DNA from 2 places in the Clostridium sartagoforme genome. Region 2 is predicted to be linked to the other one. Evidence: predicted binding sites of a transcription regulator. Region 2 holds the regulator's gene; the other holds the start of a gene.

Region 1 (16,494 bases), on a different contig from region 2:
AATCCGTACTGGGTAATTACAAGATATGATAATGCTATTGGATTATCTGAATCAAAAGCAATAGGAGTATTGGTACTAGACGCTCAAAATGGGGATTCTAATATTTATTCAATAGAAGATGCACCAAAATGGATAGACAGAATTCAACCAGATAGATATATAGAAAACTATATAAATAAATGGGGAGAACTTATACATGGAATATTTAACTTTAGTGATAAGGATAAATTAAAGGCTACCGAAGGAATGAATTTAATATTTAATAATGAAGAATGTTATTATTATACAGGAATAACATCAGTAGGAAATGATGAAGGATTGGTAGGATTTATGCTAACTAATACTAGAACTGGTGAAGCAAATATGTATAAAACTTCAGGAGCAACAGAAATAGCAAGTATGAAGTCAGCAGAAGGGAAAGTTCAACAGTATGGATATACAGCTACTTTTCCGTATTTAATAAATATACAAAACGAACCAACTTATTTTATGACTTTAAAGGACTCTAATGGATTAGTTAAGCAATATGCTATGGTAAATGTTGAAAACTATAATATAGTAGGAGTTGCGGATTCGTTACAAGGAACTCTTAATAAATATTTAGAAGGATTGACTGATACTAATATTTCACTTGAAGGAAGTAATAATGAAGAAACTTTAGAAGGAGAGATTGAGAGAATTGGAGTAGTAGTTAAGGATGGAACTAGTATTTATGATATAAAAATTAAGGGAAATAATAATATATTTTCAGTTTCCACAGAAACATCAAGAGAAGTTGCATTAAGTTCTGTTGGAGATAAGATATCGGTTAAATTTATAAAATTTGGAGATGGAAAATTCATATTAACAAACTCATTTGAAAATATTACTTTAAATAATAACGGGAATTAATACAAATAAAGAAAAGCATGAATTGATTAATCAATTCATGCTTTTCTTTATTTATATTAATTTCATATTTTACTAATAAAAGTAGTAATATAATTTGATTTTATCACATAAAATGTTTAGAACATTATATAAGTAAGTTTTATATAGAGGTGTGAAATGAAAATAAAAATAGATATTTATTCAGGTTTTTTAGGCGCTGGCAAGACTTTTCTTATGAAAAAACTTATTACAGAAGGAGCTTATGAAAATAATATAGCAATTATAGAAAATGAATTTGGAGAAGTTAGTATCGATGCAGCAATTTTAAGAGAGTCTAATATAGAGGTAAAGGAAATAAATTCAGGATGTATTTGTTGTCAAGTTACAGGAGATTTTAAATCAGCAATTTTAGAGGTTATTAAAGAATACAAACCAGATAGAATAATAGTTGAACCTTCAGGAGTTGCAAAATTAACTGATATAGTTAAAGTTTTTAATGCTGAAAGTTTAAATGAAAAGGTAGTTATAGACAATATAATAACAGTAATAGATCCAGAAAAATTTAATAGTTATATTGAAAACTTTAAAGAATTTTATGAAAATCAAATAATAAATGCAAAGAAAATAGTGTTAAGCAGAACTCAAAAGTTAAATTCCCAAGATCTTGGAGATATTATTTCAAGAATCAAGAGATTAAATAAAGAAGCAATTATAATAACTGATGAATGGAGTAAATTAGAAGGGAAATTTATACTAGAAAATAATCATTTAGAAGCTAGTAAATATGAAGCTATAAATATAAAAGGAAGCAAGTTGAATAAAGCTAAACTAAGTAAAAGAATTGAAGAGCATAAAAAAGCAGATGAAATTTTTGAGACTTTTGCTATTTATCCAAAAGCTAAAATATCAAAATTAGAGTTAATATCTAAATTTAAGTTTATATCATCATCAAAGACTTATGGTGATGTATTAAGAGCAAAAGGGATAGTAACGCTATTGGATGGCAGTAATGGACAATTTGATTTTGTAAAAGATGAATTTCAAATTAGAGAAATAAAAAATGAATCTAAAAGTGTGATTTCTTTTATAGGAATTAAATTAAATAAAGATCAACTAAAAAGTCTTTTTAAATAAGGAGTAAAAAGTGAAGAGTAAATTAGAAATAGTAAGTGGATTCCTAAGCTCTGGAAAAACATCTTTTATAAATTCTTATTTAACAACAGAAGTATGTAAGAATGAAAAAATATTAGTAGTTCTTTTAGAAAAAGGAACTACTAATATAGTAAGAAATTTAAATTATGTTAAAGTCGTATATCTAGAAAAAGTTAATAATATAAAAGAACTGTTATTAAAGGAAATACAAGAGGAGAAATATAATAGAATAATAATTGAATTTAATGGAACACATAATTTGAACATAGTAACTGATTTACTTAAGGATAAAAAAATAAAAGAAAAGACAAGCTTCTATGGGAACTATTATGTGGGAGACTGTAGGAATTTGGATGTATATATAAAGAATATAGGAGAACTTATAATTCCATTTATTCAATCAAGTAAGCTTATAATATTAAATAATATAAATTATATGAATGAAGAGAAGAAAGAAACTATAGTAAAAACTATAGAAAATATAAATTTTACAGCACCTATAATAAAATCTTTTAGTATAAATAATTTAAAAGACGATTTGGATGCAAGTAATTACTTTAAAGAAAGCAAATTAACTAGAAAGTTTAAAACTCTTTTTAATAAGGGGGAATACAAAAAATGAATATAACTATATTAGAAAAATGGGCCAATACATTTATTAGTATGATATTAGAAGCGTTACCATTTATATTAATTGGAGCTTTAGTTTCAGCAATAATACAAATGTATATTTCAGAGGAGTTAGTAAAAAGAATCTTACCTAAAAATAAATTTATATCTATGTTATTTGCTGCATTAATAGGAGTTTTTATACCTATATGTGAATGTGCTATAGTAACCATTGCAAAAAGCTTAATAAAAAAAGGGGTGCCCATTGGAGTAGCAATAGTCTTCATGCTTTCTGTTCCTATTGTAAATCCTGTAGTTATATTATCAACTTTTTATGCATTTAGTGGAATAAAAGTGGCTTTAATAAGAGTTTTAGGGGGAATAGTATGTGCTATAGTAATAGGAAGTTTAATGGATATATTATCTACAAAGAATAAGGATATAATAAAAAATAACAATAATTATGATACCATGTGTGATTGTGGATGTGTAGCAACTAATTATTTTTATAATAAATCTAAAATAAGATTATGCTTAGAACACGCTAATAAGGAATTTTCTAATATATTGAAGTATTACATATTAGGCTCTTTTTTATCTAGTTCATTTATAGTAATGGTTGATAAAGATATGTTAAATATAATGTCAGGTGGAAAGTATATACCTATAATTATAATGATGACATTATCATTTTTACTTTCTTTATGTTCAGAAGCAGATGCATTTATAGCAAGAGGATTTTTAAACCATTTTGGATTACCAGCTACTTCAGCATTTTTAATACTTGGACCAATGCTGGATTTGAAAAATTCTATAATAATTGGATCTTATTTTAAGAAAGGCTTTGCACTTAAGCTTATAATATTAATTCCCCTAATTGTACTAGGTTTTTCAATAGCTTTATCAATAATCATATAAGGAGGTAGTATGAAGAAATTTAATGTGGATGAGTTTATATGGTTATTAATATTAATACTGCTTACAACATTTATTGGATATTTATTATTTTCAGGGTATATATATAGGTTTTTAAGCGCAAAAACTGCAAAGAATTTATGGATAGCTTTAATAATATTACCGATACTTATTTTAGCACAAATATATAAAGTAATAAGTTTCAATTCGAGAAAAGATAGTTCTATTAGCTATCTACCAATAATATTGACTTTAACAATAGGAGTATTTATATTATTAAATGATTTTATAATACAAGAGAGTATGAATATAAATGTTTATAGTTTTAAAAATAAGATAGCAGATGAGGCTCTAGAAATATCGTATGAAAATCATCATATAATAGAAGAAATAGATGAGGGTGGAGAAGAATTTTTAGGAAAATATATAATATTTACTGGATTTGTTCATAGACATAATAATGAACAAAAGTTTCTTTTAGCAAGAGAAGAAATGAATTGTTGTGTGGCAGATTCTGTAATTATAGGTTTAAAGTCAATTAGTAAAGATAACTTTAATGATGGACAATGGATAAAAGTCTTAGGAAAAATAGAATATGATGGAGAGTACTACTTAAACATAATAGAATATATTAAGGTGAACCCACCGAATAACCAATATTTTTAACTTAAAAATGACTAGTTATATGTTTTATATTTTATAACTAGTCATTTTAATTTGATAAAATAAAGTTATTTTTTATTTGGTTCTACATGAATTATTACATCTATTTTTTTGCCCAGCTTGTTAATTAAAGTATTTTCAATTTTATGAACTAAACTATGTGCTTCATCAATATTTAAATTAGAATCAACTTTAATATGCATATCTAAAAACACATAATCTTTAAAACCTCTAGAGCGTATATTGTGAACATCTTTAATATCATCAAATTCTTCTAAAATATCAATAACTATTTCTTCATCTAATATTACTTTATCAGTTAAAGGAGAAATATTATCTTTAAATATTTCGTAAGAAGCATGAAGTATGAAAAGAGAAACTATAAAAGAAGTTATTGTATCAACTATAGGAGGAAATCCTAATTTTATACATAATAATGTTATTAAAACTCCGCTAGAAACAAATATATCACTTTTAGTATGAAGAGAATCTGCAATTAGTAGTTGACTATTAAGTTTAATTCCTTGTTTGTTTTCATAAACTGCAACAAATATATTAATAAATAATGTTAATAATATAATAACTAAGCTCTCTACATTAATTTCTAGTATAGATGGATTAAACAACTTGTAAATTGAAGATTTAATAACGCTAAAAGATATAAATAAGAGCATAGTTCCAATGAACATACTTGCAATTGTTTCAAATTTTTTATGACCATATGGATGCGAGCTATCTTTAGGCCTAGATGCTAAAACAATACCTATTATACCTATTATATTTGAAGCACTATCAGAAATAGAATGAAACCCATCAGCCATTACACTGGAACTATTTATTACTAAACCAATTAATATTTTAGAAACGGCAACAATTAAGTTAGCCCCTAGTAATACTAACAATATAAGCTTAACTTTTTTATAATTATTATTTTCTATTTTTCTCATTTCCTTTACAAATAATATATAATTCCATTTTATTCTTACAAATTATAAAAGTTACACTATAAAAAAGATAGTAATTATAGGAGTTTAAAAAAGAAGTTGTTAGAAAAATAAAAAGGGGGAAGGGGGAATTAATAAAGATATTTTGGTTAAACTAAAGTTAAAATTACTAAAGGTTGGTGTATATAATGACTATAATAAATTTTATTATATTTAACTTAATATTATATTCAATTATAGGATGGTTAATTGAAGGCTTGTATAGCTATGTTGTATCTGGAAGTTTTAATAAAGAAAGATTTATGAAGGGGCCATATAAACCAATGTATGGAATTGCTTTTACTATTTTAGTATTATGTGATAAATATCTTAATATTAACATAGTATTAAAGCTTATACTATATTTTATAGTTCCTACAGCAGTAGAGTTTATAAGTGGGTATTTATTAAAGGAAATGTTTAACAAACAATATTGGGATTATTCAAATCTTAAGATGAACTATAAAGGATTAATAACACTAAGATTTTCTTTTTATTGGTTTGTACTATGCTATATAGGTTTAAATGTAGTTCAACCTATAATAAATAGTATATATTTAAGTTTAGAAAAGGGTTTTAGAATATCAAATCTTATCTTCAGTTTTGTAATAATATTTGATTTAATAATAACAATAAAAAGTTTATATAGAAGTCTTGCTATTCAAAATTAAGCTTTAAATATACATAATAAAATTATAAGAAAAAATTCAATATTGCTTAATTTTTAGTATTTATATATTATATAAATATATAATATACTTAATGAAAAGGAGAAGAATATGTCATTTGAAAAATTAGATATGAAAGATACAGAAGTAAGAGATGGAAGAAGCTGTATTATTTTATGTAACTTTAATGCAAAGGAAGTAAAAACAATTAGCAATCTTGCAGGAATGTTTGGAATAAAAGATAAAATAATATTAAATTATAAAAATGGAAATTCAATTGTAAAAGATATATTAGAAAATAATATATTATCTGATTCAGAAGATGGAGTAAAAAATAAAGCAATAATATTTAATAATATTCCAGGTGCAAAGATGGGAACATTTATTGAAAATATTAAGAAGTTTAGAATAAATAATGTATTAAAAGCTACAGTTACAGAAACATCAAGGGAGTGGACCGTTAACTTTTTATTGAAAAATCTAGTGGCGGAAAGAATAGCAATGAAATCAGGAAAAGACTTCAACCATGATGAAGAATAGTAAAAAAATGACAAGCATTTTTCAGTTCACAGTTCACAAGGCACAGTGCACAGTTGTTTTATTTTTTTAGGTAACAGGGAATAAGGGAACAGGTGTCAGGTAAAAGGTAACAGGGAACAAGTTAAATTATAGTCTGCTACGCTTAACTAAATTTTAATGTCCCTCACCAATTATTTTTTACCAATAACTTAATTTATTATTAATTTAAATTCTTAATATAAGTTGGCGAAGGTAAATAGACGGTGAAATAAGCATATAGCGAGAAACTAGAGGTGCTTGGTGAAGGAAGAGCTACTATGCCTTAGTGTTGTTGGTTTGTCTGAGCGCAGCGAGTTTAACCAAAACTCTTGGCATAGTAGTTCTCCGAGCCTAGTACTTCTTTGCGTAGCTATTTAGCTTATGAAATATATCTATTTATCGTAGCCTTTATATTCACAATTTAAATCTATTGTGCATTTTTAATTGTTAATTCAAAAAAGGGGGATTTTAAGTGGGAGTCAAGAGAGAAGTTGAATTAGAAACAATAACAACTAGATTTTTAAATCTTAGAAATTTAGGGTTAGATGAAGAAACCATAATAAAATTACTTGAAATAAATGAAGAGGATTTAGAAGTTATAAAGTTAAATTTAGAAAAATAAGATAAAAAACTTAATAACAGAAGAATTTTTAGAAAATAGATATTATAGGCTATATTAGTTTACAATATCTATTTTTATATTTCACAAATAAAATTAAAGGCGAATAGTCTTGTATAAGAAGAAACTTCAATTCCTAAAGCTACATTTTGATATGAGTTTAACTTTATTGAGAATTTGATGTTTTATAGGTTAAAAAAATAACTTATTCAATAATTCCTAATATTATGATATACTATCCAAAAGAAAAGAGGTGATGTTGTGGACTATTTTATTTCATTTTTAGAAGGTATAATAACTTTTATCTCACCATGCATTTTACCAATGTTGCCTATATATATTTCATATTTTATGGGAGATAATAAGGAGAATGAAGAAAGAAATAATAATAAAGCATTAATGAATTCTATAGGATTTGTAATTGGATTTTCAATTATTTTTACATTATTAGGAGCAGCAGCAGGAAGTTTTGGTGTATTTATACAAAAATATATTAAAACTTTTAATGTTATAGCAGGAGCGCTATTAATTATATTTGGATTGAACTATATCGGGATTTTGAAAATAAATATCTTGCAAAGAAGCTTTAAATTAAAAAATAAAAATAATTTAAACAATCTTAATTTAACAGCATCTATCTTATTTGGAATGATATTTGCAGTAGGATGGACACCTTGTGTAGGTACTTTTCTGGGATCAGCTTTAATGTTAGCTGCAAATAGTCAAGATTCTGTTCGAGGAACCTTTATGTTACTAAGTTATAGTTTAGGACTTGGAATTCCATTTATAATTTCTGCTATACTAATTGAGACACTAAAGGGAGCTTTCAAATTTATTAAGAAAAATTATAAAATTATAAATACAATATCAGGAATACTATTAATCATAATAGGAATTTTTATGATGACAGGTTACTTAAATAAGTTATTATCATTACTTACTTTTAATTAGGAGGAAAGGAAATTGAATAATACAAAGAAATTAATACTAATAGTAGTATCATTAATTTTATTATTTGTTATTGTAAAGTTTGGATATGGATATCTTTCGGGAAGATATATGCCTATTGAAAATAACAAAGAAAACAGTAGTGCAGAAAAAAGAAAAGCACCAGACTTTGAAGTCTATAATGAAAATGGGGAGGCTATAAAGCTATCAGATTTTAAAGGAAAAAAGCCAGTTGTAGTAAATATATGGGCAAGTTGGTGTGGTCCTTGCAAAGCTGAAATGCCATATTTTCAAGAAGCTATGAAGAAATATGGTGAAGATGTAGAAATATTTATGGTAAACCTTACAGATGGTGAAAGAGAAACTAAGGAAAAAGCAATAAATTACTTGAAAGAAAATAATTTAGATATGAAAATTTTATTCGATGAAAAATTAAGTGCTACTAATGCATATGTAGTTCAATCGATACCAAGAACTATATTTATAGATATAGATGGAAATATAGTAAAGGATAATATAGGTTTGATAGAAGAATCTATTTTAATTAATAATATTAAAAAGCTTATTAATTAAATATAATAAAGAAAGAAGATTGGGCAAAATTTATGTGTCTGATCTTTTATTTTTATAGTACTATATCAGTATATAATAGTTTTATAGATGGGAGGATATTTTAGTGGATAGCAAAAGGTTACTTTCCTTAATAAAAAAGGATGAAGGAGTAAAGCTAGATTTTAAATTAAGGCTATCCTTACAATATGAAAGTAATAAAAAGGAATTAGCAAAAGATATTTCTGCTATTGCAAATTCTAGAGGTGGAAGAGGTTATATAATAATTGGAGTAGAAGATAAAAGTAAAAAAATTGTTGGGTTAAAAGATGATGAAATAATAAAAGAAGAACAAGTACAACAAATAGTTTCATCAAGGTGTGAACCACCTATTCCAATATCTGTTGATACAATAAATATAGAAAATAAAAGTATATGTGTAATAACTATTTATTCAGGAGAACAAAAACCATATCAAATAAGAGAAAGTGGAGCTTTTTATATAAGAAGAGGATCTACCACAGATACTATGAGAAAGCAGGAACTAATTGAAGCTTTTGAAGAAAATTTAGATTTCTTTATGGAAACTTCTACAATAGTTAAAAGTGATATTTCATTTTTAGATGAAATTTTGCTTAAACAATATTTTTATAATAAAGGTATAGAATTAAACAATGAAAATAAAAAGTTTCTTTTAGAAAGTTCAAGAATAGCTTATAGAGAAAAAGAAAGTGAAAATATGAATTGTACTTTAGGTGGATTGTTGGTTTTTTCAAATTATAATAGCTTATGGATTCCTCAAAATATGATAAAGATAATAAATAGAATTAATAAAAGTGAAGATGAGGTTACAGTAATTCAAGGTAGTATATTAAATATGATAGATAAATCAGAAAAAGTTCTTTTTAATATTTTACCTAAGGAGTATCCAACTTCTGCAATAGTAGAAGGCATAAAAAATGCAGTTTTATATAGGGAGTACTCCAGTATAAATAAGATTATAGAAGTAAACATAGGGTATAAATCCATATCAATAACTAGTCCGGGAGCATTAATTGAAAGGTTAGATAATGGAGTTGGAAGTAGCAAAAGAAATATGTGGATTTACGAAAAGTTGATAACATTAGATAACAACAAAAGATTTTTAAATAATGGAAGAGGATTTTTAAGAATGAAAAAGGCTTTTTATGGAGTTGGAAAAGTTAAGTTAGTAAATTCAATAAAAGATGATAATTTTAAAGTAATCTTACCTGGAATAAATACTTACAAAAAAGTATAACTATCATAATATAAAGAATTATACCCTTGAAGTTTTAAAACAAAATATGATATAATAATAATTATTAAATAATAATAAGATTTTTGAAGGTAGGGGAGTTTAATTATGAATAGTAAAGTGGAATTAATATATGAAAATAATGAATATAGTGTAGCTGTAAATGGATCAATTGTAAATAAAGATAAAGATTTAGAAAATGCTTTTGCTCAATTTAAAAGTATTATAAATAATAATAAAAGTGCAGAAGCAAAGGCGTGGGATGAAATAGCAGAAAAATTCCAAGCATTAAATAATAGTAATTTAGATATTAATTATGAATTTAGAACTATGAGTTATGGAAATATGAAATATTTTTATAATATGAGTAAAGTATTTTATATTTTAAATGGAGAAATGGTTCCTCTTATTGGAGGATATGAATTATTTAAATTTACATTAAACGTATTAGGGAATGAAGATATAGATAAAGCAAATGATTTTATAGAATTTTGCAAAAATATAGTAATGTCAAAAATTAATTATAGAGTTATAGATACAAGTATTATAGTTTCAAGTGCAAGTTTTAACTATGGTTCCGCAGAATATAATTTTAATAGTAAAAAAATAAATAAGGGAGCTTCTATACTAACTGGAAGTTTTGAAGAATTTAAGAATTATGTTTTAAGTATAATAAAGCCAATGTAAAAGGATGAGAATTTTCTCATCCTTTTTATAACTTAATTTCTTCAGTTTTTCAATGGACATATGAAAGTTTGCAGTGACCTAGATTAGAGGGATAGAATAAGCAAATTTACATATGTCCACTTTTTTATTTGTTACATTTTATATATTAATGTATAATTATTGTGGCAAAAATAATAACTATAGTATAGAGGTATAAGAATGACTTTAGAAAAGAAAATTTCAAGGCTTACAATTGGTATTTTTATAGCAGTAATACTAATTATAAGCATTTTTTCAATAGCAATTATAAATAATAAAGTATCTGAAGCAATAGGCAAGAGTTTGACTGATACCGCTTTTGTAGTTGCAGCGAATCCCATGATTCAGAAGGAATTAGCAGATGGCGAAGATCCAAGACATTTGAAAGTTCAAAACTTTGCTGAAAGAGTAAGACTAAAAACAGGACTATTATTTATAACAGTAATGAATACCGAAGGTGTAAGATATTCACATCCTATTCCAGATAATATCGGAAGACGGTTTTTAGGTGGCGATGAAAAGTTAGTTTTAAAAGATGGAGAAACATATGTATCAGAAGGCGAGGGGCATTTAGGGAAATCTATAAGAGCATTTGTACCAGTGCATAAAGATGGTGTGCAAGTTGGGGCTGTTGCTGTAGGGATGTTAAAAAGGGACTTGAGAAGCGAGGTTAAAGAGTATATAAAAGGATTAATACCAGTATTTATAGGTGTTTTTATTATAATAATATTTTTAGCAAAAAAGTTAGCTAATAATATAAAAGAAGATATTTATGGATTAGAGCCAGAAGAAATAGCTAATCAATTAAGAGAAAAAGAATCTATAATTAATAATATAGAAGAAGGATTAATAGCAATAAATGACGAAGGTTATGTGACGGTAATAAATAACAAAGCTTTAGAGATACTGAATATAAATTCAAGTAATAAAATAAATTCTAAAATAATAAATCTATTATTTGAAGTTATGTATAGAAGAAGTAGAATATTTAATAAAGAAATAAGGTTAGAAAATAATATAATAATAATGGGAAATTTCTATAGCATCATTGGTGAATATGGTAAGGTTGTAGGAGCAATTGCTAGCTTTCAAGATTTTACAAAGGTTCATAATATGGCAGAGGAGTTAACTGGAGTAAAGGAATTAACGTGGAATTTAAGAGCACAAAATCATGAATTTATGAATAAGTTACATACAATAGCTGGTTTAATACAATTAGATGAGACTGATAAGGCTTTAGAATATATTTTTCACACTACAGGAATTAGAGGAATAGTTACAGATAATCTAAGTAAAATAAAGGAACCATCAATACAAGGGTTGATATTTTCCAAATATAATAAATCAGATGAAATGAAAATAAAGTTTGAAGTTGATGAAAATTCTCATTTAAAGTTTATTCCTAATAATATAAGAGTTCAAGATATATTAACTATTATAGGAAATCTTTTAGAAAATTCTATTGAAGAAGCAAAAATTATAGAAAATGGATACATATATATTGGAATTTTCCAAGATGAAAAGATAAAGATTATAGTAAAAAATAATGGAAGTAAAATTGATGATAATATTAAAGATGAAATATTTGAAAGAGGGTTTAGTACAAAGGGAGATTTAAGAGGCTTTGGTTTATACAATATAAAAAATATAATAGAATCATTAAATGGGACTTTAAAATTAACTTCTGATAAAATTACGACTTGGGAGGTAGAAATATAAAAATGAATAGTATTAAAGTTTTTATAGTTGAAGATGATCCAATGGTAAAAGATATAAATAGAAGATTTTTAAATAAACTTGAAGGCTTTGTAGTTGTAGGAGATGCAAGTAGCATAGAAGAAGCAAAAATTAAAATTGATAAAGAAAAAATAGATTTAATTTTGTTAGATATATTTTTGCCGGATGGAAAAGGTATAGATTTACTAAAATGGATAAGATCTAGAGAGATACAGGTAGATACTATTTTAATTACTGCGGATAAATGTAAATCGTCAGTTGATGAAGCTTTTAAATATGGAGCTGTTGACTATTTAATAAAGCCATTTAAATTTGAAAGATTTAAAGAAGCCTTATCTAATTATAGAAATAGATTTATTGAATTAACAAATTTAGATAATATAAACCAAGATTATATAGATCAATATATATTAAATATTAGTACAAATTGTACAGGTGATGAAATGCAAGATAAAGAACTAAGTAAGGGTTTAAATCTAAAAACATATGATAAAATAATAAGTTATATGAATCAGAAAAAGGGACAAGATTTAACTGCAGAGGAAATTGCCAAAGGAAGTGGCCTTGCTAGGGTAACTGTTAGAAGGTATTTAGAAAAGATGGCGGAAGAAGGTAAAGTTGAAATAAATCAGGAATATGGAAAAATAGGAAGACCAACTAATTATTATATGCTTAAAAAATAAGAACAAAAAGACCAAAATAAACAATAAGACCATAATATTGATTGTCTATTAATTAACTAATATACTAATGCTGTAAATAACTTAAAGATTAAGGGGAGAAATATTAGATGAAAAAGAAAGCTTTAGCATTAGTAATGTCAGCTTTAATTTTAGTTCCATCAATCCTAGTTGGTTGTGGTGGAAAAAAGGAAACTGCTGATATAGTTATAATAGGAGCTGGTGGTGCAGGATTATCTGCAGCTGTACAAGCTAAACAAGACGGAGTAGAAAATGTTGTTCTTCTAGAGAAGATGCCAATGGTTGGTGGAAATACAAATAGAGCTACAGGTGGCTTAAATGCAGCTGAAACTGAACAACAAAAGGCAAAAGGTATAGAAGATTCTATAGAAATTATGTATGAAGATACTATGAAGGGTGGATATGAAAAAAATAATCCAGAATTAGTAGAAAAGCTATCTAATGAGGCAAAGGATTCAGTTGCATGGTTAACTGATTTAGGTGCTGATTTATCAGATGTTGGTAGAATGGCAGGAGCTACAAATTATAGAACTCACAGACCAACAGGGGGAGCCGCTGTTGGAGCTCATTTAGTAGATACATTAAAGGTAGCTGCTGAAAAAGAAAAAGTTGATTTAAGATTATGGAATGAAGTAAAGGAAATAGTTTTAGATAAAGAGGGTAATGTTTCTGGAGTAAAGGTTACTAATAAAGAAGGAAAAGAGTACACTATAAATACAAAAGCTGTAATTATTGCAGCAGGCGGATTTTCAGCGAATCAAGAAATGGTAGTTAGCTATAAAGAGGATTTAAAAGGATTTGCAACAACTAACCACAATGGAGCTACTGGAGATGGAATAGTCCTTGGAAAAGGTATTGGAGCTGATTTAGTAGATATGGAAGAAATCCAAACACATCCAACAGTTGTTCCAGAAAAGGCTGTAATGGTAACTGAAGCTGTAAGAGGTAATGGAGCGATTCTTATTAATAAGGATGCTAAAAGATTCACAAATGAATTATTTACAAGAGATGTAGTTTCAAAGGCTATATTAGAACAAAAGGATGGAATAGCGTATCTCTTCTTTGATGAAGGGTTAAGAAAGAGCTTAAAAGCAACTGAAGAATATTTTAATATGGGATTAGTTACAGAAGCTGATTCTGTAGAAGAATTAGCAGAAAAGTTATCAATAGATAAGAATACAATGGTAGAAACAATTAATAAATACAATAAAGCAGCATTAGATAAAAAAGATTCAGAATTTAATAGAGAAGATCTTCCAAGACAATTAAATGAAGGAAAGGTATATGCAATACCTGTAACTCCAGCGGTACACCATACAATGGGTGGATTAAAGATAAATATAAATGCTGAAGTTTTAAATAAAGATGAAAAAGTAATTCCAGGACTATTTGCAGCAGGAGAAGTAACTGGAGGAGTTCATGGTGGAAACAGATTAGGTGGAAATGCATTAGCTGATATAGTTACTTTTGGTAGAACTGCTGGAAAAAATGCAGCAGCATTCATTAAATAGGATTTAATTGTAGGAGGAGTAAAAATGAAAAAAATAACTGCAATATTAAGTACACTAGTATTATCAGCAACTATTTTAGTTGGCTGTGGTAGTGGGAAATATACTGATGGAACTTACACAGGTGAAGGGCAAGGGGCTTCAGGGGAAATAAAAGTAGAGGTTAAGGTTGAAAAGGGAAAGATATTAGAAGTGAATTTAGTTGAACATAATGAAACTAAAACTTTAGTTGATGGTGTTAAGGAAAATTTAGTTCCAGAAATAATCGAAAAGCAAAGCACAGAAGGTGTTGAGGCTATCTCAGGAGCAACAAATTCATCAAAAGGCGTAATAGAAGCTGTTAATAAAGCCTTGGAATCAGCGTCAAAATAAAAATTATATATTAGACTTTTAAGATATGAAAAATAGGTAGATTTTATTAAATAAAATCTACCTATTTTTTTATTTAAGTTTAATTATCTTATATTCCATAGGATTAAAGTTTATATTTTCAAGCTTACTTACATTAAAAGAAGACTTATTTATTAAATCAAAACCATTTATATTAAAATTAAGTTTAGTGTGAACTTTTTGTTCATTTCTATTTAAACATATTAAAATTGATTCATCACATAAATCTCTTTTAAAAATTAGAAGATTATCTTCATAATAGATGGGGGTAAATGCACCATAAACTAAAGATTTATATTCTTTTCTAAGTTTTATTAAGGATTTATACAAGTCTAATAAGTCTTTATTTTGTTTAGAATCATCCCAAATCATACATTTTCTGTTAAAAGGATCATCTTCGCCAGTTAAACCAATTTCATCACCATAATAAATATAGGGTACCCCTATATAAGAAAACTGAAAAACTATAGCAAGTTTCATAGATAAAAAATTTAAATTACATTCGTTAATAAACCTTTTTGTATCATGACTACCTAATAAATTCCACATTTGATTTGATATGCTATTCATATATAACATTCTACTTTCGGATAAAATGCTTAAAAATTCTTTTGCATTTATTATTCTTTTAGCAAAGAAATCTACACATGCATTTTTGAAAGTGTAATTCATAATACCATCAAATTCATCACCTTTTAGAAAGGCAAAACCATTATGAAATATTTCACCTATTATAATTGCATCTTTATTTATTGATTTAATTTCTTTTCTAAAATCTTTCCAAAAGCTATGACTAACTTCATCACTTACATCTAATCTCCAACCGTCTATTCCAATCTCATTAATCCAGTATTTACCTACATTGATAAGATAGTTTCTTACTTCTTCATTTAAAATATTCAATTTTGGCATTTTAGATATATTATTTGCAAAAGTATAATAATTAAGGGCTTCTTGGTTAATAGGAAAGCTATCTATAAGATACCAATCTTTATATTTTGATTTTTCTCCATTTTTTATAATATCCTGAAATGCAAAAAAATCGTCTCCTGAATGATTAAATACAGCATCAAATATAACTCTAATCCCTTTTTTATGACATTTATCTATTAGAGACTTGGCTGTTTCTTTATCTCCAAATATTTCATCAATTTTATAATAATCACATGTATTATATTTATGATTAGAAGTAGATTTAAACACCGGAGTAAGATATATTAAGTTTACTCCTAGAGATTGGATATAATCTAATTTATCTATTATTCCTTGTAGATTTCCTCCAAAAATAGATTTGAAAGTTATATTTTCATCTCCCCATTCTGATATAGTCTTAGGGTTACTTTTATTAAATCCTTTAAAAAACCTATCAGGAAAAATTTGATATACTATAGCTTCTTGTAAAATTTTATTCTCATTATAGACATCATCGGCAGATATATAAGGAAAGTGAAATGAGTTTGCATCAATATATTCATAAGTAGATTTTCTAAAACCTCGTTCATCTAAAATATAGCTAACATTATTTTTGTCTATAAGTTCAAATATATATTTGTACCTATTTTTAGCGACTGACAAGTCAGCTTCATAGTATGAATATAATTCTCCTTCAGATATTAGATACATTTCTTTCTTTATAAAAGATT
Region 2 (16,494 bases):
TGGGAAGAATATAGTTCCAAGAACAGGAACACCATTTTTGTGTGCAGAATCTATTACATCAGCACTTGGAGGAACTATTATTCCTTCTCCCGATGATCCACCCCAATAAACAAGTTTATCTATATATTGCCAATAAGAAAAGGTATTAGAAGCAAACTTATTTGAACCTTGAGATGGGTTACCACTTGTACTAGAATTCATTATTGACAAAGCAACAACATTAAAGTCTTTATTTTGAGTTGAATTAACAGCTTCTAATCTATCTTTTGAAGCTCTTTTTGAAAGCGGAATAGAACTCTTATTAAATTGAATATTTTCATCCGTATCTGGATCCCATTCTAAAAGTTGATTTGGGAACCAGTAAGGTGATGTTGGCATATTCATCATCTTTAATTCAGCAGCCTCACCTGCTTCATCAGTAATAGAATATTTAATGTTAGTATTTCTACTAGCTGAAGAAGAACTTGAACAAGAAATTAATCCGATTGTTAATGAACAAGCAAGAGTAAGAGTTATTACTGTTTTTGATTTTTTAGAAAGCATTTTTTATCCCCCTTATATAATAATTAGACAATATTTGTAAACGTTATTTTGAGTTTAGCATATAGAAATTTTAAAAATAAGTGTATTATTTATAGAATTATTGGAGAAATCTTATATAAAAAAATTATACTTTCAAAATAATAGTGGTTAAGTGAAAAAAATTGTTTTGAAATAAATACACAGGATTTTATTCGTGTTAGATAATGTAGATACACAAAACAAAATAACTAGCATAAGATGTAATATAGTATTTACATGGAGTTGAAGTTATTGATATACGGGCTAATATTAGCAGGGGGAAAAGGTACAAGACTTTATCCTTTATCGAGATCAAGTAAGCCTAAACAATTTTTAAAAGTTATAAATAACAAAAGTTTTCTACAAAATACAGTAGATAGAGTTTCTCCTTTAATTAAGAAGGATAATATTTATGTGGTTACTAACAAAGATTATGAGGACAAGATAAAAGGTGAATTACACAATATAAATCCAAATAATATTTTTACAGAACCACAAAACAAAGAAACTGCAACTTGTATAGGTTTATCTGCCGTTAAACTTTTAAAAAAAGATGGAGATGCCATTCTGGTTGTGTTACCTTCTGATCACCATATAGAGTATGAGAAGGTTTATATAGAAACATTAGCACAGGCTGTAGATATAGCAAATAAAAGAAGAGGTATAGTTACTCTAGGGATAACTCCAACAAGAGCTGAGACTGGATATGGATATATTGAAATGGGGCAAAGGATTCAGTCATCTGAAATACCGACTTATAAAGTTGCTAGATTTACTGAAAAGCCAAATATTGAAGTTGCAAAAGACTTTTTATTAAAAGGAACTTATTTATGGAATTCAGGAATGTTTGTATTTAGAGCAGATGTAATATTAAGAGAAATAGAAAAATATTTACCACAATTATATAAATCACTAATGGAAATATACAAGCATATTGGGGAAGAAGACGAGGAAGCGGTTATTAATGAGCAATATTCATTAATAGATGGAATATCAATAGACTTTGGGATTATGCAAAAAACAAGAAAAGCTTTTGTAATAAAAAGTGATTTTATATGGGATGATATAGGTAGTTTTTCAGCCCTGAGCAGATATTTAGAAGAAGAGAAAAATAATAAAATAAGTAATAATGTATATCTTCAAGATAGTGAAAATTGTGCAATATTTGGAGATAAAAATTTAATAATAGGTCTTGGAATAAAAGATTTAGTTATAGTAGATGCAGGTGATGTTATATTGATAATGGACAAGAATAAGGACCAAGAAATAAAACACTTGCTAAATGATTTGACTAATAAACCTGAATATGAAGACTATATTTAAAATGAAAGAATGAAGAAATGAAAGAATTTCAAAGATAATATTTTCATGATTTAGCTATGTTAAATTATTTTATTAATTATCCATTATTCATTATCAATTATAAAATAGAGGGGATTTTACTCCTCTATTTTTTATTGTATTTAGAATATCACAGGCTATATACAACATCATAAACTTAACAGAAAGTTTCAGTTTAGTATTTACTATACTGAGACTTTTTCATCATAAATTGGTTACAATTAGTAAAGAGGCGACTTTATGACTAGTCTTTATAAAAAATGATTTAATGAACTAATTAAAATGATAAATTTAGATAAAATAAAAAATTATGCAAAATTAAATAATCAAAATTTTTTTATAAGAAAAAGAAAAATACCATTACAAGACATTATTTTATGCACGATTGACAAAAAGGGATTAACAACAGAAATGGAACTTCATAAATATTTTTTAGAGAAAGGTGTTACTCCCATGAGTATTTCAAAACAAGGTTTTCTGCAACAACGAAAAAAGTTAAATCCTGAAGTATTTTCATTTATAAATAAGGAGTATTTAAAAGTTTTTTACTCCTCTGATGAACCGATAATTTGGAACAATTATCTTGTATTTGCTATAGATGGGGGTAAAGTGGAGATTTCAAACTCTGATGAAAACAGAGCTACTTTTGGAGAGTGGGAAATCAGTATTGCAAGGGAAAAGCAAGAGCTTTAATAAGCTCTATCATTGATGTATTTAACCATTTCTTTTTAGATCTACAGATAAACTTTATAAAGACAAGTGAAAGTGAGATTGCTAAACTAAATATAAAATCGGCAAAAGGAATAATCGAAGATATTCCAGCGATAATAGTGTTTGACAGAGGATATCCATCAATTGAATTTGTTGATTTCTTAGAGAAAAATAATATAAAATACTTATTTAGATTATCCTCAAATAATTATAAGCAAGAACGAGAGAATATGAGCAAAATGGATGGACCTGTAAAAATAATACATGTTAATTTTATATTAGTAAAAATAAAAAAAAGCGTCCAGAAGTTGTAGAAGCACTAAAAATAAAAGAATCCACCAATACTAGAATTCTTTCTTAAATGTTATCTTCTTGGTAGTCCATTACTCTAATGACTAATTTACCATTTGAAATTTTAGTTTATATTAAGCTTAAGGGATTTAGATATTTAGATATACAATATAATTAGAACCGTATAAAATTTAAGAAAATAATTATATTTGATAGAAATGAAATTAATCATTCGTATTAATAGGTGTAAAAGCTTTTATAGGAGGAAGGATATGAAAGATGAAAAAATCGTTAAGTTAATTAAAAAGAGAGATGAGAGAGGATTAGAATTATTAATTGATACTTATGGTGGATTAATTACGTCTATAATAAGGAAACATTTATATAATCTTTATGATAAACAAGAAGAATGTATTGATGATGTTTTATTGGCTGTTTGGAATAATATTAATAGTTTTGATAATTCAAAAAATTCATTAAAAAACTGGATAGCTGCAATATCACAATATAGGTCTATTGATTATAAGCGGAAATACTTGAAATTATTTAATGAAGAGCTTGATATAAAGCAAGTTGAAAATAATCTTGTTATAGACAGTAGAATTATTCAAGAGGAACTAAGTGATGAGATAGAAGAATTATTAATCTTTTTAAAACCAGAAGATAAAGAATTATTTATAAAAAGATATATAGAAGAAAAATCTATCCAAGAATTGGCTCAAGAAACAGGTATTAAAGAAGATGTAATTTATAATAGGTTATCTAGAGGCCGTAAAAAGTTAAGAAAAAAATATAAACATTTAACTATTGGTTAGGAGGGATAATGAAATGAAAAATGATTATGAATTATTAAATGAAACTAAAGTTGATTTTAGTAAATATGAAAATATTGAACTTAATGATTTAGAAAAGAAGAAAATGAAGAATGGGTTAAGAGGAAAAATTTATATTAAAAAGAAATATAACAGAAAGATAATAGCGGTAGCATCGACAGTATTAATAGTAGGAGCTATGACTATTAATACAACAGTAGTTAGAGCCACCATAGGACAATTAGGAAATAAATTAGAACAGTTTCTTGGTATTAAAAATAATAAAGTTTATGATGACTATAAAAAGGTTATAGGAAGTAGCGTTAAAGATAAAGATATTACATTTACACTAAATGAATTTTTAATAAAGAAAGGTACGGCGATAGTTAATGTAAAAGTTGATACTAGAGAATTTAAAAAAACTAAAGTAATTACAATTTTCCCTAATATATATATAGATGGTGAAAAGATTAGTAAAGGAGGATCAACAATCTATAAATATAATGATGATGGAACATATGAGATGCTTCATCAGATAAAATTAAAAGATATAGATATAAATAAAGATATAAAGGTAGATATAGAGTATTCAGGGGGAGAGTATAAACAAAATGGCAAGGAGAAGGGGATTTATGGTAATTGGACATTTAGTATTAATGATAATGGAGAAAGAATAACTCAAAATACTAAAGAGATAGATATAAATAAGGTAATTGATTTAGGAAATGGATATATATATAGTATAAGAAGTATTGCAGTATCACCAATTGATATAGTATTAAAATATAATACTACACTAATGGATGAGAAAAAAATAAAAAACGAAGAATATAAATACAGAGATATATCATTTACAATAATGGATACTAATAAAAACGTATTAATATTAGAAAATGGTATAACTTCATCTGGAGATATGATTACAGGTCATATTGAATGTAGCATGTTCCTAGATAACGAGGTGCAAGACAAGCTGTTGATTGTTCCATATAAGGGGCCTGATAAAAAATATGAGTCTGTAGAAGAGTTAATAAAGAATAGAGAATATATTTTTGATGAGGCAATAGAAATAGAATTAGAGTAATAGAATTAAGGCTATTAAAATGTCGCATTTAGGAAATGAAGAAACTTAGATAGATCAATAAAATATATTGAAGTATATAGAAATAGTATGCTGTTTATTATTTAAAGAATTTGCTTTTTGAAATTGTTAAGAAATATTTAAAAGAAGATGGCGAATAGTTTTCTATGAAACATGAAGAAATTGCTTATATAATTAATGAAACTACGGAAATTTCCAAGGAAATAGCGAAAGATGTCAAAGCTGTTGTTAAAAAAAATGATGAATTAAAATTATGAAAAGATAAAAAATATAACTTAGCAATTCTTAATTATTCATCCTTAATTATCCATTATTCATTACAAAATAGAGAGGCTTTTGCTTCTCTATTTTATTTTAACTATTTTTATGTAAACATATTCTATAAAATCTATGATAAAATATATATATATTGATTAATTAAATTAAGGAGGATTAAACTTGGGAAATGGAGTAAGTATTCAGTGTAAAAAGTGTGATTATAGTACTACGTTATTTGAAGGATTGGGAAGTAGAACGCAAGACTTTGAAGTATTTAGACGAGAGCTTACTAAAAAAGAAAATGAAATTATAGACTTTATAATTAATAATAATAATATAAATAAGATATTTCATTATAATGTATACACAAAGTGTGAGAAATGCGGAGATTTATCAACTGTTCCTTATGTTGAAATTAATTATGATAATAATAAAGTATTTAAATTAGATTATGAATGCAAATTATGTAAAGGTAAATGTAATTTAATAAGTGAAGAAGAAGTAATAAATAGCAAATGTCCAATTTGTAATTATGAACATCTTCAGAGTGTTAGAAACATATTTTGGGATTAACATTAAATAAAATTATAAAAAAATAATATAAAATTTGGAGGGGTTATTTATGTTGAAAAAATTAGCTTCAGATGCTTTAGGACTAAGTGATATTGGAAAAATAATTGATAAAAAGGACTTTAATAAGGTAGATGCAGATGATTATATAATGCATGAAGATGGAGAGCAAATATTTTTTCTTATAAAATCAAGAACTGATGAATATTGTTTTACTAATCTAGCGCTTATTCATGTAGATGGAACATCTGCTGTAAGTAAAAAGAGACTTGTAACTAGATATGATTATTATAAAAATATTATTAGAAGTGTAGCTATAGAAACCGCAGGAACTATAGATTTAGATTGTGAAATTAAATTTATTATTGGAGAAACTAAGTTTTCTATAGATGTAGATAAAAATCAAATAGAACAATTAAAGGATTTATATAAATCATTAGTTAGAATATCACATATATCAGATGAAAATGACATTATGCTTGGTAAATCTGAAGAAACATTAAAGATAGCAGCAAGTGCTTGTGCATCAAGTAAAGTAGTTGATGGTAATGCTGCACAAATATTTAAAGATATAAATGAGTATGCATTTAATTGGACGAAGATAAGCAGAGAAAATTATATTAAAAAAGATTTTACAGATGTATTTAAGAATTATATTAATAATTAGAAATAAGCTAAAATGACAAAAATAAAGGTAGAGAAGTATTAATATTTCTCTATCTTTAATTATTATATTTGAATTGTTCAAAAATAAATTCATTTTATACTTTTCTTAAGTTTAACTTAATATTAAAAATTTGAATTTAAAATATAAATAATTTATTGTATAATCAAAGAAAAAATTAGGAGATGATTAAATAATGGGTGTAGAGAAAAAAAGGGAGTTTATAATAAATACAATATATTTTTTAATTATTGCAGCAATAATTTATATAACAATTAAATATGGATTAGGTTGGTTTTTTCCATTTGTAGTTGGGTTTGGAATAGCATTTATATTAAAACCATTAATTAATTTCATATCAAAAAAGTTACGAATTAATAGAAAAGTTGTTGCTGGAATAACTGTACTAATATTTTATACAACTGTAGGAGCACTATTTACATTAATTATAGTTAAGATATTTGTAGCATTAAAAGAAGTTTTTATGAAGTTACCTAATATATATATAACAACAATAGAACCTTCAATATTTCAAATATCAAGTAACTTTGAAGAAATATTAGTGAAATTAGATCCAGCTTTAATGCAAGCTATTAGAGATATGATATCTTCATTAACTAAATCATTAGGAACAATAATAACAAATATATCCTCTGGTGTAGTTTTATTTGTATCATCAACAGTTTCCTCAGTACCATCATTTTTTATTTTGGTAATATTTTCAATTATATCATCTTTCTTCTTTGCGATGGATTATGTAAGTATTACAAGTTTTATAACAAGGCAATTTTCAGAAAAAAGTTCAAGTATTATATTTGAAGTAAAAAACTATATAGTTGGAACTTTATTTAAATTTATAAAAGCCTATTCAATAATTATATCGTTAACTTTTATAGAATTAGCAATAGGACTTTCGATTTTAAAAATTGAAGGGGCGATTACAATAGCTCTTCTTATAGCCTGTGTAGATGTATTACCGGTGCTTGGAACTGGTGGAATAGTAATTCCATGGATATTAATAGAATTAATTAGGGGAAACATAGCTTTAGCAATAGGATTAACAATACTTTATGTTGTAATAACAGTAGTTAGAAATGTATTAGAACCAAAGGTTGTAGGACAACAAGTAGGATTACATCCAATAATCATGCTTATGTGTATGTTTATAGGTGTAAAGATATTTGGATTCCTAGGGTTATTTGTATTACCAGTAATAGTTATAATTTTAAAGAATCTAAATGATAGCGGAAAAATACATATATTCAAATAATTAAAATAAGATACTAAAAATACACAAAGTTAAGAAAATATATTTTAATAAGTAAGTAAATAATTAAAAATAAAATTAACAAAAAATGGATAGTTATTTATAATAGTTAGTAAAGATAATTTAAATCTTATATGATAATAAGTGGACATATATACAGAAAAACATATTTGTTTTCTATTTGAAATAGTATTATCATATAAATATAAAATAAAAGCGAGGTGAGAAACTATGATGATGAATACTCACAAAGCTTTAGCACAAAAATTCATAAATAGTGTAGAAGAAGATAAAGTCTTTATAATAAATGAAGGACATTTTATATGGGGTAATTTAAAACCTGATTCTGTATCAAAATATAAATTTAAAAAACATTATATAGATGAAAGTTTTAATATGATTACTAAAAAAATAGAATTTTTATCTTCGTTAACATTGGATGATATTTATAATAGGTATTCACCAAATAAATTTAATCAAGAATTAGGTGTTGTATGTCACTTCTTATGTGATTATTTTTGTATTCCTCACTTTCAAAGATGGGAATTTAAAAGTGCTAATGCTATGAAAGAGCATGTACTATACGAAAATGACTTAAATAAATTTTCTAAAGGTTATAATATTAAACAAGATATAAATTATCATCTAACCTCAGAAGAAATAAGAAAATATATTATGAATTTACAAAAAGAGTATCAAGGTAAAATTTCTTATGAAAAAGATTTACTTTTTGCTAGTCATATTTGTACAACAGTTATAAATATGGTACTAAATGAAGTAGTTTTAAATCAAAAATTAAAAGAGCATATTGCCTTAGTTATATAGAGAGTCAATGACTCTCTATTTTTTTTAAAAATTTTAATTAGAATATCTTTATAATAGTTGACATTTTTGTGAAAGTTAGCATATAATATTATCAAACAAACATATGAACAATTGCTCATATGTTCAAGGAGGATATTATGGAAGAAAATAGATTAGAAAGTTGTAATTGTACAATAATTCATAAAGATGTTGTTGAGAAAGTAAAAGAATCTATACCAAATGAGGAAAGTTTATATGATTTAGCTGATTTATTCAAAGCTTTTAGTGATTCTACAAGAATAAAAATATTATGTGCCTTGTTTCAAGAAGAGTTATGTGTATGTGATTTAGCAGCATTATTAAGTATGACACAATCAGCAATTTCACATCAACTAAGAGTATTAAAATCAAATAGATTAGTTAAGTTTAGAAGAGACGGAAAAGTTATATATTATTCATTGGCAGATGATCATGTTAAGCATATATTTGATGAAGGATTTAAGCATATTATAGAATAAGAAAGTGGTGAAAAGTATGAGTAGTAATGAAGTAAAACTAATTTTATCAGGGTTAGATTGTGCAAATTGTGCAAATAAAATAGAAACAAAAGTGAATAACTTAGATGGTATTAATGAAGCTACTTTAAATTTTGCAACATCTACTTTAATTATAAAGCTAAATGGAACAATAGAAAGAGAAGATGCAATTAAAGAAATAAAATCTATAGTAAATAAATTAGAGCCAGGTGTTAAAGTATTTGATAAGGATGAAAATAGAGCAATTAACAAAGAAGATGTTAAGAAGTGTACAAGTGAGTCTTGTTGTAAACCGGAAAATGATATTGATAAAGAAAGTCATAACCATAATGAAAAACATTCACACAGTCATTCACATGAACACTCCCATGGACATTCACATGATCATTCTCATGGGAATGCAGTAGGTCTAAAAGAAAATCTTAGATTGATAATAGGGGTTGCAATTTATGTACTTGCTATAATTTTCAAAGAAGAGTATCCTATATCAATAATTCTTTTTGCTAGCAGTTATGTTTTAATTGGAGGAGATGTAGTTTTAACTGCTTTTAGGAATATATTAAGAGGGGAAGTTTTTGATGAAAACTTTCTAATGACAGTAGCAACTTTAGGAGCATTTTTTGTAGGAGAGTTTCCAGAAGGAGTAGCTGTTATGTTATTCTATCAAATAGGAGAGATATTCCAATCATATGCAGTTAATAAGTCAAGAAAATCAATTACTTCACTTATGGATATAAGAGCTGACTATGCTAATCTAATAAAGAATGGCAAGGAAGAAAAAGTTAATCCAGAAATAGTGAATATAGATGATTTAATAGTAATAAAGCCAGGGGAAAGAGTGCCATTAGATGGTATTGTAATAGAAGGAATAAGCTTTGTTGACACATCAGCACTTACAGGAGAATCAGTGCCAAGAGAAGTTTTAGTAGGAGAAGATATTTTAGCAGGTTTTATAAACACTAATGGTGTCTTAAAGGTAAAAGTTACTAAAAGCTTTAAAGAATCAACAGTTTCTAGAATACTAGAGTTAGTAGAAAATGCTTCTAATAAGAAGGCACCTACTGAGAAATTTATTACTAGATTTGCTAGAGTATATACTCCAATAGTTGTATTTTCAGCATTAGCATTAGCAATAATACCTCCTTTACTAATTAAAGATGCAAATTTCTATGATTGGATTTATAGAGCATTAATATTCTTAGTAGTATCTTGTCCATGTGCATTAGTAGTTTCAATTCCTCTTGGGTTATTTGCAGGAATTGGTGGTGCATCTAGAAAAGGTATATTAGTTAAAGGTGGAAATTATTTAGAAGCACTTAAAGATGTTAATACTGTTGTTTTTGATAAAACAGGAACATTAACTAAGGGTGTATTCAAGGTAACAGAAATAAATAATGTTGATATATCTAAAGAAGAATTAATAAAGGTTGCAGCTATTTCAGAAAGTTTATCAAATCATCCAATAGCACAATCTATTATAAGAGAATATGGAAAAGAAATAGATTCACAAAAGTTAAGTAATTATGAAGAAGTATCAGGACATGGAATTAAAGCATATATAGATTCTTTAGATGTACTAGTGGGAAACTACAAACTAATGGAAAAGTATAATATAAAATATAATAATGTAAATTCAATTGGGACAATAGTTCATGTAGCAATAAATAATGAATATAAGGGTAATATAGTAATTTCAGATGAGATAAAAGAAGGTTCTAAATCAGCAATAGAAGGATTGAAGAGTATTGGTGTATCTCAAACAGTTATGTTAACTGGAGATAATAAGTCAGTAGGAGAAAAAGTAGCAGCATTAGTAGGTGTTGATAAAGTATTTGCTGAATTATTACCAGGAGACAAAGTTGAAAAGGTGGAGGAGTTAATTAAAAATAACTCAACTAAAGGAAAAGTCATATTTGTAGGTGACGGAATAAATGATGCACCAGTTTTAGCGAGAGCTGATATTGGAGTTGCTATGGGTGGTATAGGCTCAGATGCAGCTATCGAAGCAGCAGATGTAGTACTAATGAAAGATGATCCTGAAGCGTTAGTTACATCAATTAAAGTAGCAAGAAAAACAAACAAGGTTTTATGGCAAAATATAATCTTTTCATTAGGAGTAAAACTTCTTGTATTAATTTTAAGTGCTTTTGGAATGGCAAATATGTGGGAAGCGGTATTTGCAGATGTTGGAGTTACTGTAATTGCGGTAATAAATTCAACAAGATGTCTAAAATAAACAAAATTTCATAGGTAAACTTTTTTTATTGACAAATTTCATCATATTAAATATAATAAACTAGGTTGAGAACTTTTTAGGCAAAGGGAAGCATACAAGATCATTATCTTGTTTACAAAGTACGTAGAAGCTTTGTATAAATTAAATAGACTTATGTATAACGGATCTGCTACGTTATACATAAGTCTTATTTTTTATTATTTTATAATAAAATTAAAAAACAATAAAAATATGGAATTATAATAAAAAACATATTAAAATGGAGATAATAAAATATAAAGTAAGATAATATTATAAGTTTATAAGTTTCTTTAACATATGATGGAATATGTTTTAAATTTCTAATAATAGTGGTAAAATAACTATTGTAAATAAGAATAGTATTATTTTAATATATAATAATAAAGAGGATTAGGAGAAGATTGTTATGGATAAGAAAAAGAATATTTCTATGGCTGTAATAAAAAGATTGCCAAAATATCATAGATATTTACAAGAATTATTAAGAAATGATGTAGATAGAATATCTTCAAAAGAATTAGGTGAGAAAATAGGCTTTACTGCATCTCAAATAAGACAAGATTTAAATTGTTTTGGTGATTTCGGGCAACAAGGATATGGATATAACGTAAAAGATTTATATAATCAAATTAGTTTGATCTTAGGTTTGAATAAAGAATATAAAGGTATAATAATAGGTGCAGGAAATATAGGGCAAGCGATAGCTAACTATAGTAGATTTTCTCAAATAGGATTAAATATTGAGGCCATTTTTGATGCAAATCCCAAATTAATAGGAATGAGAATAAGAGATATTGAGATAGAAGATATAGATGTGTTAAAAGATTATCTAAAGGATAATAAAATTGATATAGGTATAATTTGTGTTCCAAGAATAAATGCACAAAAGGTAAGTGACATATTAGTAGAAAATGGTGTTACAGGTATATGGAACTTTGCACCTGTAGATTTATTAGTACCAGAGGAAGTGACAGTTGAAAACGTTCATTTATCGGAAAGTTTACTAACATTGATATATTTACTGCATGATAAGGATGAAAGTAAGTAATTACATTTTTTATTTGGATTAAATTACAAATAGTTATTGCAAAAGGAAATTTAACAGTTTATAATAATAATTGAAGCAAATGCTTCAATTATTTTTTAATTTAGATTGTTATAAGATTAACAAATTGTTGATTTATGATACACACTAAAATAAAAATAATTACTTATAAATTTAGAAATATTCAGATAATAATCGTTTTTATTAAACAAATTTAATATAAGATAAGCAAGATAAAGGAGGATTTTATTGTGGAATTAAAAAATATAATTCTTGAAAAAGAAGGAAATCTAGCTATAGTTACAATTAATAGACCTAAAGCACTAAATGCATTAAATTCAGAAACTTTAAAGGATTTAGATTTAGTTTTAGAAAACTTAGAATCTGATAAAAATATCTATTGTGTAGTGTTAACTGGGGCAGGAGAAAAGGCTTTTGTTGCTGGAGCTGATATTTCAGAAATGAAAGATCTATCAGAGGAAGAAGGAAAAGAATTTGGTCTTTTAGGAAACAAAGTTTTCAGAAGATTAGAAAAATTGGACAAACCTGTTATTGCAGCAATATCAGGATTTGCACTTGGTGGTGGATGTGAATTAGCTATGGCTTGTGATATAAGAATAGCTTCAGAGAGAGCAAGATTTGCTCAACCAGAGGCAGGTCTTGGAATAACACCTGGTTTTGGTGGAACTCAAAGATTACCAAGACTAGTTGGAGAAGGAAAAGCTAAAGAACTTATTTATACATGTGCAATGATAAAAGCAGATGAAGCTCTTAGAATAGGATTAGTTAATAAAGTTGTTCCACTAGAAAGCTTAATGGATGAAGCAAGAGCTATGGCAAACCTAATAATAGCAAATGCTCCAATAGCAGTTAAACTTTGTAAGGATGCTATAAATAGAGGAATGCAAGTTGATATGGATAGTGCTATTGTAATAGAAGCAGAAGACTTTGGAAAATGCTTCTCTACAGAAGACCAAAAAGAAGGAATGACAGCATTTATAGAAAAGAGAAATAAAAACTTCTTAAATAAATAAAAAAATAACTATAACTAACTTACAATATTTAAAAGATAATATAAGTAAAAAGGGTGCAATATCGAGGAGGTATAATAAATGAATTTTCAATTAACTAGAGAACAAGAATTAGTAAGACAAATGGTTAGAGAATTCGCTGTGAATGAAGTAAAACCAATTGCTGCTGAAATTGATGAAACAGAAAGATTCCCTATGGAAAATGTTGAGAAGATGGCTAAGGTAGGAATGTTAGGAATTCCATTTGCTAAAGAATATGGTGGAGCTGGTGGAGATACACTTTCTTATATTTTAGCAGTAGAAGAATTATCAAAGGTTTGTGGAACTACAGGTGTTATATTATCTGCTCACACTTCTCTTTGTGCTTCATTAATAGATCAATTTGGAAATAAAGATCAAAAAGAAAGATATTTATCAGACCTTGCAACAGGTAAAAAACTTGGAGCATTTGGATTAACAGAGCCTGGAGCAGGTACAGATGCAGCTGGACAACAAACTGTTGCAGTATTAGACGGAGATCATTATATATTAAATGGATCAAAAATATTTATAACTAATGGTGGAGTAGCAGAAACATTCATAATATTTGCTATGACTGATAAGAGTAAGGGAACAAAAGGAATTTCAGCTTTTATAGTTGAAAAAGCTTTTGAAGGTTTCTCAATAGGTAAAAAAGAAGATAAGCTTGGAATTAGAGCATCTTCAACAACTGAATTAGTTATGAGTAACTGTAGAGTTCCAAAGGAAAATTTAATTGGACAAGAAGGGAAGGGTTTTGGTATAGCTATGAAAACTCTAGATGGAGGAAGAATAGGTATAGCAGCACAAGCGTTAGGAATTGCAGAAGGTGCTTTTGAAGAAGCAGTTAATTATATGAAAGAAAGAAAACAATTTGGAAGACCATTAGCAGCTTTCCAAGGATTACAATGGATGATAGCAGAAATGGATACAAAGATTGAAGCAGCAAGACATTTAGTTTATAAAGCAGCTTTCTTAAAGGATGCAAAACTTCCATATTCAGTAGATGCAGCAAGAGCTAAGCTTTATGCAGCAGAAGTAGCTATGGATGTAACAACTAAGGCTGTTCAAATATTTGGTGGATATGGATATACTAAAGAATATCCAGTTGAAAGAATGATGAGAGATGCTAAGATAACTGAAATATACGAAGGAACTTCAGAAGTTCAAAAGATGGTTATTTCAGGAAACGCTTTAAGATAATAGGGGAGGATTTATAAATGAATATAGTAGTTTGTTTAAAACAAGTTCCAGATACAACAGCTGTTAAAATTGATCCAAAAACAGGAACTCTTATAAGAGATGGTGTACCATCAATAATAAATCCAGAAGATAAGCACGCATTAGAAGCAGCTTTGACTTTAAAGGATAATGTAGGAGGGAAGGTTACAGTAGTAAGTATGGGGCCTCCTCAAGCACAAAATGCGTTAAGAGAAGCATTATGTATGGGAGCTGATGAAGCTATACTTATAACAGATAGAGCTTTTGCAGGAGCTGATACATTAGCAACTTCAAAAACTTTAGCTGGAGCAATAAAAAAATTAGAGTATGACATAGTTTTCGCAGGAAGACAAGCTATAGACGGAGATACTGCTCAAGTTGGACCAGAAATTGCAGAACATTTAGATATACCTCAAGTAACATATGTTCAAGATGTTAAGGTAGAAGAAGATGGATTATTAGTAAATAGAGCTTTAGAAGATGGATATGAGTTAATAAAAGTTAACACACCAGTTCTTTTAACAGCTATAAAAGAATTAAATAAACCAAGATATATGAATGTTAAATATATATTTGAAACAGCTAAAAAGGAAATACAAATTTGGTCAGCAGATGACTTAGAAGTGAATAAAGAAGAGTTAGGTCTTAAAGGTTCACCAACAAAAGTTAAGAAATCAATGACTAAAGAAGCTAAAGGTGCTGGAGAAATAATAAATGAAATCCCACAAGAAGCTGCAAAATATGTATTAGGAAAATTAAAGGAAAAGCACTATATCTAAGATATATGGGAGGTAAAAAAAGATGAGTATGGCAGATTACAGAGGCGTTTGGGTATTTGCTGAGCAAAGAGAAGGGGAACTTCAAAAAGTTTCTTTAGAATTACTTGGTGAAGGAAGAAAAATTGCTGACAAATTAGGAGTAAAATTAACAGCATTAATATTAGGAGATAATATAAATCATTTAGCAGATACATTAGGAAGACACGGAGCAGATGAAGTTATAGTTGCAGAAAATGAATTATTAAAACACTATACAACTGATGGTTATACAAAGGTTATTTGTGACTTAGCAAATGAAAGAAAGCCAGGAATTTTATTTATAGGTGCAACTTTCATAGGAAGAGATTTAGGTCCAAGAGTAGCTGCAAGATTATCAACAGGATTAACAGCTGACTGTACAGTTTTAGATGTTGATGTTGAAAAAGCTGACTTATTAGCTACAAGACCAGCATTTGGTGGTAACTTAATGGCTACAATAGCTTGCCCTGATCATAGACCTCAAATGGCTACAGTAAGACCAGGAGTTTTCTCAAAGCTTGCTGATGAAGATAGAAACTTTACTGTAGAAAAAGTAGAAGTTAAATTACAAGATTCAGATATAAGAACAAAAATAGTTGAAATAGTAAAAGAAGCAAAAGATATTGTTGATATAAGTGAAGCTAACTTTATCGTATCAGGAGGTAGAGGAGTAGGTTCAAAAGAAAACTTTGCTATTTTAAAAGAATTAGCAGACGCACTAGGCGGAACAGTAGCAGGTTCAAGAGCAGCTGTAGAAAATGAATGGATAGAAAGAGATTATCAAGTTGGTCAAACAGGTAAAACAGTAAGACCTACTATATATATAGCTTGTGGTATTTCAGGAGCAATCCAACACGTTGCAGGTATGCAAGATTCAGATTTAATAATAGCTATAAATAAAGATGCATCAGCTCCAATAATGAAAACAGCTGATTATGCAATAGTTGGAGACTTATTAAAAGTTGTACCAGAAATGACAGCTCAAGTAAAAGCAATGAAAGAAAACTAAAAATAGGAGGGTTTTGAAGATGGAAAAGATTTTTGTAATAGGCGCAGGTACTATGGGAGCAGGAATAGTTCAAGCTTTTGCTCAAAAAGGATATGAAGTAATAGTTAGAGATATAAAAGATGAATTTGTTGAAAGAGGAATAAACGGAATCAACAAAGGATTAACTAAGTTAGTTGCTAAAGGAAAAATGAGTGAAGAA

What was found. Region 2 encodes Rex, which represses fermentation and respiration genes when NADH is low (regulators of the CRP and FNR family bind a similar motif). Its sites were predicted from a motif close to ATTGTTAANNNNTTAACAAT; they were not measured.
Region 1: a site for Rex is predicted at 12,976-12,995, ahead of ABDZ60_RS07820 (flavocytochrome c). Genes of this name have one in related genera too.

The regions. Positions count from the first base shown of each region.
Region 1 is NZ_BAAACH010000016.1:69,607-86,100, reverse strand. It holds gene ABDZ60_RS07895 (hypothetical protein) at 1-891, shown strand, start outside; gene ABDZ60_RS07890 (CobW family GTP-binding protein) at 1,048-2,004, shown strand; gene ABDZ60_RS07885 (GTP-binding protein) at 2,015-2,644, shown strand; gene ABDZ60_RS07880 (permease) at 2,641-3,549, shown strand; gene ABDZ60_RS07875 (TIGR03943 family putative permease subunit) at 3,559-4,212, shown strand; gene ABDZ60_RS07870 (cation diffusion facilitator family transporter) at 4,278-5,156, opposite strand; gene ABDZ60_RS07865 (putative ABC transporter permease) at 5,342-5,863, shown strand; gene ABDZ60_RS07860 (DUF3783 domain-containing protein) at 5,972-6,400, shown strand; gene ABDZ60_RS07855 (hypothetical protein) at 6,891-7,040, shown strand; gene ABDZ60_RS07850 (cytochrome c biogenesis CcdA family protein) at 7,299-7,988, shown strand; gene ABDZ60_RS07845 (TlpA family protein disulfide reductase) at 8,001-8,558, shown strand; gene ABDZ60_RS07840 (AlbA family DNA-binding domain-containing protein) at 8,662-9,813, shown strand; gene ABDZ60_RS07835 (hypothetical protein) at 9,919-10,497, shown strand; gene ABDZ60_RS07830 (ATP-binding protein) at 10,696-12,234, shown strand; gene ABDZ60_RS07825 (response regulator) at 12,237-12,935, shown strand; gene ABDZ60_RS07820 (flavocytochrome c) at 13,043-14,464, shown strand; gene ABDZ60_RS07815 (FMN-binding protein) at 14,489-14,833, shown strand; gene ABDZ60_RS07810 (glycoside hydrolase family 13 protein) at 14,903-16,494, opposite strand, start outside.
Region 2 is NZ_BAAACH010000011.1:80,623-97,116, forward strand. It holds gene ABDZ60_RS04130 (endo-beta-N-acetylglucosaminidase) at 1-543, opposite strand, end outside; gene ABDZ60_RS04135 (mannose-1-phosphate guanylyltransferase) at 814-1,884, shown strand; gene ABDZ60_RS04140 (transposase) at 2,185-2,595, shown strand; gene ABDZ60_RS04145 (transposase) at 2,556-2,927, shown strand; gene ABDZ60_RS04150 (sigma-70 family RNA polymerase sigma factor) at 3,177-3,719, shown strand; gene ABDZ60_RS04155 (DUF4179 domain-containing protein) at 3,733-4,800, shown strand; gene ABDZ60_RS04160 (hypothetical protein) at 5,257-5,649, shown strand; gene ABDZ60_RS04165 (PH domain-containing protein) at 5,699-6,313, shown strand; gene ytvI (sporulation integral membrane protein YtvI) at 6,507-7,580, shown strand; gene ABDZ60_RS04175 (zinc dependent phospholipase C family protein) at 7,809-8,402, shown strand; gene ABDZ60_RS04180 (ArsR/SmtB family transcription factor) at 8,540-8,899, shown strand; gene ABDZ60_RS04185 (heavy metal translocating P-type ATPase) at 8,916-11,153, shown strand; gene ABDZ60_RS04190 (redox-sensing transcriptional repressor Rex) at 11,581-12,222, shown strand; gene ABDZ60_RS04195 (short-chain-enoyl-CoA hydratase) at 12,471-13,253, shown strand; gene ABDZ60_RS04200 (acyl-CoA dehydrogenase) at 13,332-14,471, shown strand; gene ABDZ60_RS04205 (electron transfer flavoprotein subunit beta/FixA family protein) at 14,489-15,268, shown strand; gene ABDZ60_RS04210 (electron transfer flavoprotein subunit alpha/FixB family protein) at 15,291-16,295, shown strand; gene ABDZ60_RS04215 (3-hydroxybutyryl-CoA dehydrogenase) at 16,315-16,494, shown strand, end outside.